2 regions of the uncultured Stenotrophomonas sp. genome follow, and region 2 is predicted to be linked to the other one. Evidence: riboswitches for the same ligand, from Rfam matches in the RefSeq annotation. Region 2 holds a riboswitch; the other holds the start of a gene.
The links. Region 2 has a riboswitch for cobalamin ahead of metE (5-methyltetrahydropteroyltriglutamate--homocysteine S-methyltransferase). Riboswitches for the same ligand answer to the same signal wherever they lie in the genome.
Positions count from the first base shown of each region.

Region 1: linked by a shared signal. The riboswitch ahead of btuB (TonB-dependent vitamin B12 receptor) and the one ahead of metE (5-methyltetrahydropteroyltriglutamate--homocysteine S-methyltransferase) in region 2 are both predicted to bind cobalamin.

Region 1 covers NZ_CAUQPH010000036.1:4,458-8,869, forward strand. Annotated here, with positions in the region: gene bioD (dethiobiotin synthase) at 1-27, opposite strand, end outside; gene RWO33_RS08955 (GAF domain-containing protein) at 146-628, shown strand; gene RWO33_RS08960 (TfoX/Sxy family protein) at 625-990, shown strand; gene RWO33_RS08965 (histidine phosphatase family protein) at 1,069-1,650, opposite strand; cobalamin riboswitch at 1,794-2,020, shown strand; gene btuB (TonB-dependent vitamin B12 receptor) at 2,139-3,980, shown strand; gene gph (phosphoglycolate phosphatase) at 4,112-4,412, opposite strand, start outside.
Region 2 covers NZ_CAUQPH010000060.1:5,161-9,572, reverse strand. Annotated here, with positions in the region: gene RWO33_RS11895 (nicotinate phosphoribosyltransferase) at 1-1,329, shown strand, start outside; cobalamin riboswitch at 1,363-1,594, shown strand; gene metE (5-methyltetrahydropteroyltriglutamate--homocysteine S-methyltransferase) at 1,808-4,105, shown strand; gene RWO33_RS11885 (epoxyqueuosine reductase QueH) at 4,172-4,412, shown strand, end outside.

The DNA of each region.
Region 1 (4,412 bases), on a different contig from region 2:
AGCAGGCACGGGGGCAAGCGACGACATGGCCGGTCCAGTCAACAGGGGCGCCCATTATCGGTCCTGCAAAAGCGGCTGCGCAGCGGAATCGCTGCGTTCCGCGCCCGGGCGGCCCGCTGCCGGCTGCACTTGCTAGACTTCGGCCATGTTCGATACCTCCACGCTCACCGGCAGCAAGCCGGAACAGTACAGCCAGCTGCTGGCCCAGGCCCGCGCCCTGGTGCACGGTGAACGCGACCGCATCGCCAATGCCGCCAACCTGTCGGCGCTGGTCTACCACGCCCTGCCGCAGCTGAACTGGGTGGGTTTCTATTTCTACGATGGCAAGGAGCTGGTGGTCGGCCCGTTCCAGGGGCTGCCGGCCTGCGTGCGCATTCCGCTGCACAAGGGCGTGTGCGGTGCCGCCGCCTCGCAGCGGGTGACCCAGCGCATCGAAGACGTGGACGCCTTCCCCGGCCACATCGCCTGCGACTCGGCCTCGCGCTCGGAACTGGTCGTGCCGCTGGTCAAGGGCGACACCCTGATCGGCGTGTTCGACCTGGACAGCCCGGTGCTGGCCCGCTTCGATGCCGATGACCAGGCCGGTCTGGAAGCGATCGCGGCGGTGTTCGTCGAGGCGCTGGGATGAGCGCGAAGCTGCGCAACATCGGCCCCAAGAGCGCCGCCTGGCTGCGCCAGGTCGGTCTGCGCACCGCCGAGGATCTTGTCGCCGCCGGCGCCGTGGGCGCGTTCGTGAAAGTACGTCGCGCCGGCTTCAAGCCCAGCCTCAACCTGCTTTACTCGCTGGAAGGCGCGCTGCAGGACTGCCACTGGCAGGACCTGCCGGAAGCGCGCCGCACCCAGCTGGTGGCCGAGTACGAAGCGATCATCGCCGACAACCCGCTGAAGAAGGCGCCGCCCGCGTCGGGCCCGGTGTACGACCGCACGGTGGCCAACGATGACGACAGCGATGAAGTCCCGTTCGAATCGGACAACGAAGACCGCACGTAGCGCCACGCCCTGCGTGGCTGCATGAAGCCGGCACCGCGCGCAGGTCCGGCACCGCGCGCAGCCACGCAGGGCGTGGCTCTACGTCGCCTGTTGCAGCTCGAGGAGCTCTCCCCACAGTTCACCGTCTTCGCGCTCCACCCGCAGGCGCACGCGCGTGCCGTGGTCGATCCGCAGCGCCCAGCACATCGCCATCGGCAGGCCGCACACCTGCGACAGCACCATGCGCAGCGGGCCACCGTGGCTCACCACCAGCGTCGGCGCCGGCTCGGGGTCGTCGAGCAGCCGATGCAGCGCACGCGCGATGCGGCGCTCGAAGTGGCCCCAGCTCTCGCCATGCGGCGGCGGGTTGGCATGCGGGTCGAGGTGGAAGGCCTGCAGCGCCTGCATCGGCAGCGCCTCCAGCGGCTGACCGTCCCAGTCGCCGAAATCCAGCTCTTCCCAGTCTTCGTCGCCGATCACCTCCAGCCCGCGCGGCAGGGCCAGCGCCGAGGCCGTGGCCAGCGCGCGTTCGCGTGGCGAGCTCAGCACGCGCTCCCATTCCAGCTCCGCATAGCGGGCGCAGATCCGGTCGGTGCTTCCCGCTTCCAGTGGTGGATCGGTACGGCCATCGAGGTAGGCATCGCGGCCAGTGGTGGCGTGCCGGACCAGGTCCAGGATCATGCCGGCGGGAACCGGCGATGCTGCCGGCCAGGATGCTGCAATCCGATCTGTTTCATGCGAACCACGTAGTAGAGCGAGGCGCATTCTAACCGCTGCGCGGCTGCCACCGCCTGCGGCCCGCGCCCGCACGCGGGGTTTGCTCTACACTGCGCGCACTTTCAGGTGACCTGCGGCGCATGCCGGCAGGTTGAAACGGGAAGCCGGTGACGCAACAGGTCCTGCCTGCTGCCATTCCGGCGCTGCCCCCGCAACGGTAAGCGTGTAAACGCCAGGCAAGACGTCACTGTGCGCAGGCATGGGAAGGCGCCTGGTGCGATGGTCCGCCATCAGCGCGCAAGCCCGGAGACCGGCCTGGAAGACGACTGGTTGCGATGCGGCGGGCATGGCGGCGGCAGGCAGTGCCGTGCGCGCCGCCACCGTCGCGTGCCTTCCGTTGACCACCGCCCCCCACTTTGCCGCGCGGGCGTGCGCGGTGCATGGAGTCACCGATGAAGCTGCAGATCCAGACCCTTTCCCTTGCCATGCTGGCCGCGCTGCCGCTGCTGGCCGCCGCACAGGACGATGCCAGCGCGCTTGACACGATCCTGGTCACCGCCACGCGCACCCCGATTTCACTGCAGGACAGCATTTCGCCGGCGCAGGTGATCGACCGTGCCGAGATCGAGCGCAGCCAGGCGCCATCGCTGCAGGACCTGCTGCGCGGCCGCGCCGGCATCAACCTCAACAACAGCGGCGGGCTGGGCAAGCAGAGTTCGCTGTTCCTGCGCGGCACCAACTCGGCCCACACCCTGGTGCTGGTGGACGGCGTGCGCATCAATACCGGCGACCTCGGCCTGGCCATGCTGCAGGACCTGCCGCTGGCGCAGATCGAGCGCGTGGAAATCGTGCGCGGACCGCAGTCCAGCCTGTACGGCGCGGACGCGATCGGTGGCGTGATCCAGATCTTCACCCGGCGCAATGCCGGCGCGTTCGCCCCGCACCTGCAACTGGGCGGCGGCAGCAACGGCCTGCGTGAAGCCAGCGGCGGCTTCGGCGGTACCGGTGCACGCGGCTGGTTCGGCACCGACATCGCCTACCAGCACACCGACGGCATCAATGCCTGCCGCGGCGATGCAGCCACCTTCGCCGGCTGCGGCGCCGACGAGCCCGACCGCGACGGCTACCGCAACCTGTCGATGAGCCTGCGCGGTGGCTACAGCCTGACCGACACGCTGCAGGTGGAAGGTACCGCGCTGCGCGCCGAAGGCGAGAACCACTACGACGGCTACTACAACTACTCCGAGACGCTGCAGCAGGTGCTGGGCGGCAAGCTGCGCTACACCCCGGGCGAGCGCTTCGCGCTCACCGTGAATGTCGGCCGCGCCGACAACGAGTCGGACAACTACAACGACAGCACCTGGCTCGGCGCGGCGCAGACCCACCGCGACAGCGCCTCGGTGCAGGCCGACGTCGGCGTCGCCGAGGGCCAGCTGCTCAGTGCCGGCGTGGACTGGAGCGAGGACAACCTGGACGGCAGCAGCGCCGGCTATCTGGTCGACAGCCGCGACAACACCGGCGTGTTCGTGCAGTACCAGGGCCGCTTCGGCGCGCACCACCTGCAGGCCAGCGTGCGCAACGACGACAACGAGCAGTTCGGCAACCACACCACCGGCAGCCTGGGCTGGGGCATGGAGCTGGGCAGCGGGTTCCGCCTCAACGCAAGCTACGGCACCGCGTTCAAGGCGCCGACCTTCAGCGACCTGTATGACCCGTGGAGCGGCGTGCCGGGGCTGGACCCGGAGGAATCGAAGAGCGCCAACGTCGGTATCGCGCAGCAGGGCGAGGGCTGGCGCTGGGGCCTGGACGTGTATGAAACGCGCATCGATGACCTGATCACCTATGACGCCACCACCTTCATGATGACCCAGGTGGAGAAGGCGCGGATCCGCGGTGCGGAACTGACCGGCGCCATCGCCCTCGCCGGATTTGATGTCAGTGCCCAGCTCAGCCACACCGACCCGCGCAACCGCACCGACGGCAGCGCGCAGTTCGACAACTGGCTGGCCCGCCGTGCTCGTGACACCGCGCGCCTGGACATCGACCGCAGCTTCGGCGGCTTCCGCGCCGGCGTGACCGCCACGGCTGCCGGCAAGCGCTATGACAACGCCGACAACACGGTGCGCCTGTCCGGCTATGGCACCGTGGACCTGCGCCTGGAATATGCGATCAGCCGCGACTGGTCGGTGCTGGGCCGGGTCAGCAACGTGTTCGACCGCGACTACGAAACGGTGGCCTGGTACAACCAGCCGGGCCGTGAGTACCGTTTGAGCGTGCGTTACCAGCCGAAGTGATCGGGCGTTGGCCGGCATCGCGAGGTGCCGGCCAACGGCCGGCGCTACCGGGTGTGCGCGCAGCCACGGCCGCGGGCGTCCCGCGCACACGGTAGGTGCCGACCGTTGGTCGGCACGGCACCACGGCCGCGCTACAACCCGGGCAACGCCCGCAGGTCGTCCACCACCGCCACCGCGTCCACTGTCTCCAGGTCCAGCCCACGCGGATACCCATAGCGCACCAGCGCCACCGGCATGCCCGCGTCCACCGCGGCGCGGTAGTCGGTGATGGAATCTCCGACCATCAATGCGTCAGTGGGTGCCACGTCGAACGCAGCTGCGATATGCCGCAACGGCACCCCGCTGGGCTTGCGCTCGGGCAGCGAATCGCCGCCCAGCAGCATCTTGAAGTAGTCCTGCACACCAAGATGCGCCAGCAGCGGCGCGACCATG
Region 2 (4,412 bases):
GTGGAATCGCGCGGTGGCCTTTACGACCGCACGGTGTTCTTCGGCCTGCAGGCGATCCTGAAGCAGTATCTGTCCAAGCCGATCACCCATGCAGAGGTCGACGCAGCGCGTGACCTGTTCAGTGCCCATGGCCTTCCCTTCAACGAGGAAGGCTGGCGCTACATCGTCGACCAGCACCACGGCCTCATGCCGATCCGCATCCGGGCCGTACCCGAAGGCACCGTGGTGCCGGTGCACAACGCCTTGATGACCATCGAATCGACCGACCCGCAAGCGTTCTGGGTACCGTCGTACCTGGAAACGATGCTGCTGCGCATCTGGTACCCGGTGACAGTGGCAACCACCAGCTGGCATGCCAAGCAGACCATCCGCCGCTACCTGGAACTTACCAGTGATGATCCAGAGGGCCAGCTGCCGTTCAAGCTGCATGATTTCGGCAGCCGCGGGGTGTCGAGTGTCGAATCCGCCGCCATCGGTGGTGCGGCGCACCTGGTGAACTTCCTGGGTACCGACACCGTGTCGGCCCTGCTGTTTGCCCAGGCGTTCTACCACGAACCGATGGCCGGCTATTCCATCCCCGCCGCCGAACACAGCACGATCACCAGCTGGGGCCGCGAGAATGAGGTGGAGGCCTACCGCAACATGCTGGCGAAGTTCGCCAAGCCGGGTGCGCTGGTCGCGGTGGTATCGGACAGCTACGACATCTACCAGGCCATCCGCCAGCACTGGGGCAGCACGCTGCGCCAGCAGGTGGTCGACTCGGGGGCCACCGTGGTGATCCGCCCGGACTCGGGCGATCCGGTGACGGTGGTTCTGCAGTGCCTGGAGCTGCTGGATGAAGCATTTGGACACACGATGAGCGCAAAGGGCTACAAGGTGCTGAACCATGTACGGGTGATCCAGGGTGACGGCGTCAATCCGGACAGCATCCGCGCCATCCTGGAGCACATCACCACGGCAGGTTTCGCGGCCGACAACGTGGCCTTCGGCATGGGCGGTGCGCTGCTGCAGCGCTTGGACCGCGACACGCAGAAGTTTGCCCTGAAATGCTCGGCCGCCCGGGTGGACGGTCGCTGGATCGATGTCTACAAGGACCCGGTTACCGATAGCGGCAAGCAGAGCAAGCGCGGCCGCCTGCGTCTTCTTCGCCACCGCGAATACGGCCAGTTCCGCACGGTGCCGGTACCGGCCGAGGCGGACGCAATGGACGACTTCAGCCTGCCACTGGGGTTCGAGGACGCCATGGTCACGGTCTGGGAGAACGGCCGATTGATCCAGGATGACGCCCTCACCGCGATCCGCCACCGTGCCGATGCGGCACGGGCGTAGTCGCAAGCTCTTGACCGCCGCCGCAACTCGGCCTACCTTGTGCTCGTCGATGGTATCCATCTCTTCATGCAGATGAAGGGATGGGTTTAAACGGGAATCCGGTGACGGTGCCTTGCGCACCCATTCCGGAGCTGCCCCGCAGCGGTGAGTGGAAACGAAACCTGCCAACAGCACTGGGCCCGGCGCCTGGGAAGCGGCAGGAAGTAGGTGGGCCCCGTGCCTGTGTCCATCAGCCCGAATACCGGCCCCGGCCGGAGGACACGACCGTCCTCTGATTCGACCTGGAACGTCCGCGGGGAGGTTGCCGGGGCCTGCCGCCATGCGTTCTGCGTGGCGCTGCCCCCGTGCGTCCGCTTCACGGCATCCGGTTCGCCCGCGGGGGCGAAGGTCGCTGGCGGGGCGGACACGGCAGCAATGGCGTGGGTGCCGCGCAGTTCCTTCGTTCCTCAATGCCGCTACTGCAATGAGGACACGTTCCATGACCACTGTTACCAACCTGGGTTTCCCCCGCATCGGCGCCAAACGCGAGCTCAAGCGCGCGCTGGAAGCGTACTGGTCCGGCCAGAGCAGCGCCGAAGCGCTGCAGGACACCGCCACCGCCCTGCGCACCACGCATTGGCAGCTGCAGCGCGATGCCGGGGTGGATGTGCCGCCCAGCAACGACTTCAGCCTGTACGACCAGGTGCTGGATGCCGCCTTCCTGTTCGATGCCATTCCCGCCCGCTACCGCGCGCTGGCCGATGCCGATCCGCTGGCCGGCTATTTCGCGATGGCACGCGGACTGCAGCGCGATGGCTTCGACCTGCACGCGCTGGAAATGACCAAGTGGTTCGACACCAACTACCACTACCTGGTGCCCGAGCTGCAGGCCGGCCAGGGCTTCGCGCTGCGCGGTGACAAGCCACTGGCCGAATACCGCCAGGCCAAGGCGCTGGGTATCGAAACCCGGCCGGTGCTGATCGGCCCGGTGACCTTCCTGCTGCTGTCCAAGACCACCGATGGCAGCCCGGCGCTGGAGCTGCTGGATGCGCTGCTGCCGGTGTACGTGCAGCTGCTGGGCCAGCTGCAGGCCGCCGGCGCGCAGTGGGTGCAGCTGGATGAGCCGGCGCTGGTGCAGGACCTCAGCCCGGAGGCGCGCGCTGCTTTTGAACACGCCTATGCGGTGCTGGCCACCGCCGCCCGCCCCAAGGTGCTGGTGGCCACCTACTTCGGCGCATTGGACGACAACCTGGAACTGGCGGCCTCGCTGCCGGCAGATGGCCTGCACGTGGACCTGGTGCGCGCGCCGGAACAGCTGGATGCGGTGATCAAGGTCCTGCCCCCCGGTCGCGTGCTCTCGGCCGGGCTGGTCAACGGCCGCAACATCTGGCGTACCCACCTCGACAACGCGCTGGTGCTGGCCCGCTATGCCCACGGCCAACTGGGCAGCGATTTCCTGTGGCTGTCGCCGTCGTGCTCGCTGCTGCACAGCCCGGTGGACCTGGCGCATGAGAAGAAGCTGGACGACGAACTGCGTGGCTGGCTGGCGTTCTCGAAGCAGAAGCTGGAAGAGCTGCGCGTGCTGGCCGATGCGATCGACGCGCCGGCCCGCGCCGAAGCCGCGCTTGAGCTCGCGCGCGAGCGCATCGCCTCCCGCAAGCGCTCGCCGCGGGTGCACAACCCCGCCGTGGCCGCGCGCCTGGCCGCACTGACCCCGGCCGATGCACAGCGCCACAGCCGCTACCCACAGCGCCACCTGGCCCAGGCCGCCGCACTGAAGCTGCCACGCTTCCCCACCACCACCATTGGTTCGTTCCCGCAGACGCTGGAAGTTCGTGAGGCCCGCGCACGCAACAAGTCCGGCACCCTCCCCGACGCCGACTACGATGCGTTCATGGCCAGCCAGACCGAGCACTGCGTGCGCATCCAGGAGCAGATCGGGCTGGACGTGCTGGTGCACGGGGAGTTCGAGCGCAACGACATGGTGGAGTACTTCGGCGAGCAGCTGGACGGCTTCGCCTTCACCAAGAACGGCTGGGTGCAGAGTTACGGCTCGCGCTGCGTGAAGCCGCCGGTGATCTACGGCGACGTGACCCGCCCGCAGCCGATGACCGTGCGTTGGTCGCAGTACGCGCAGTCGCTCACCGACCGGCCGATGAAGGGCATGCTGACCGGGCCGGTGACGGTGCTGCAGTGGTCGTTCGTGCGCGATGACCAGGCCCGCGCCGATACCTGCCGGCAGATCGCCCTTGCGCTGCGCGATGAGGTGCTGGACCTGGAGGCGGCCGGCATCGGCGTGATCCAGATCGACGAACCCGCCATTCGCGAAGGCCTGCCCCTGCGCCGGGCACAGTGGCGCGAGTACCTGGACTGGGCGGTGGAGGCATTCCGGATCAGCGCCAGTGGCGTGCGCGATGCAACCCAGATCCACACCCACATGTGCTACTCCGAGTTCAACGACATCATCCACTCGGTGGCGGCAATGGACGCCGATGTGATCTCCATCGAGACCTCGCGCTCGCGCATGGAACTGCTGGATGCCTTCGTGCGCTTCCAGTACCCCAACGAGATCGGTCCGGGTGTGTACGACATCCACTCGCCGCGCGTGCCGGACAAGGAAGAGATGCTCTCGCTGCTGCGCAAGGCCGCCGAGGTGCTGCGGCCCGAGCAGATCTGGGTCAACCCGGACTGCGGGCTCAAGACCCGCGGCTGGCCGGAGACGCGGGCCGCGCTGGAAGCGCTCGTAGCGGCGGCGCACCAGCTGCGCGCCGAGACCGCCGACGCCAACGCCGCCTGACCTTTCCACTGTTGCACAAGGACCCCGCTGCCGCCGTTGCCGGTAGCGGGGTCAATGGATTTCCGCATGACCGATTTCATCCGCCCCACCCTCACCCTGCCCGGCGGCCACGACAAGCTGCTGCTGCATTCCTGCTGTGCGCCCTGCTCCGGCGAAGTGATGGAAGCCATTACCGCCTCGGGTATCGACTACACGATCTTCTTCTACAACCCCAACATCCACCCGGCACGCGAGTACGAGCTGCGCAAGCAGGAGAACATCCGCTTCGCCGAACAGCATGGCGTGCCCTTCATCGACGCGGACTACG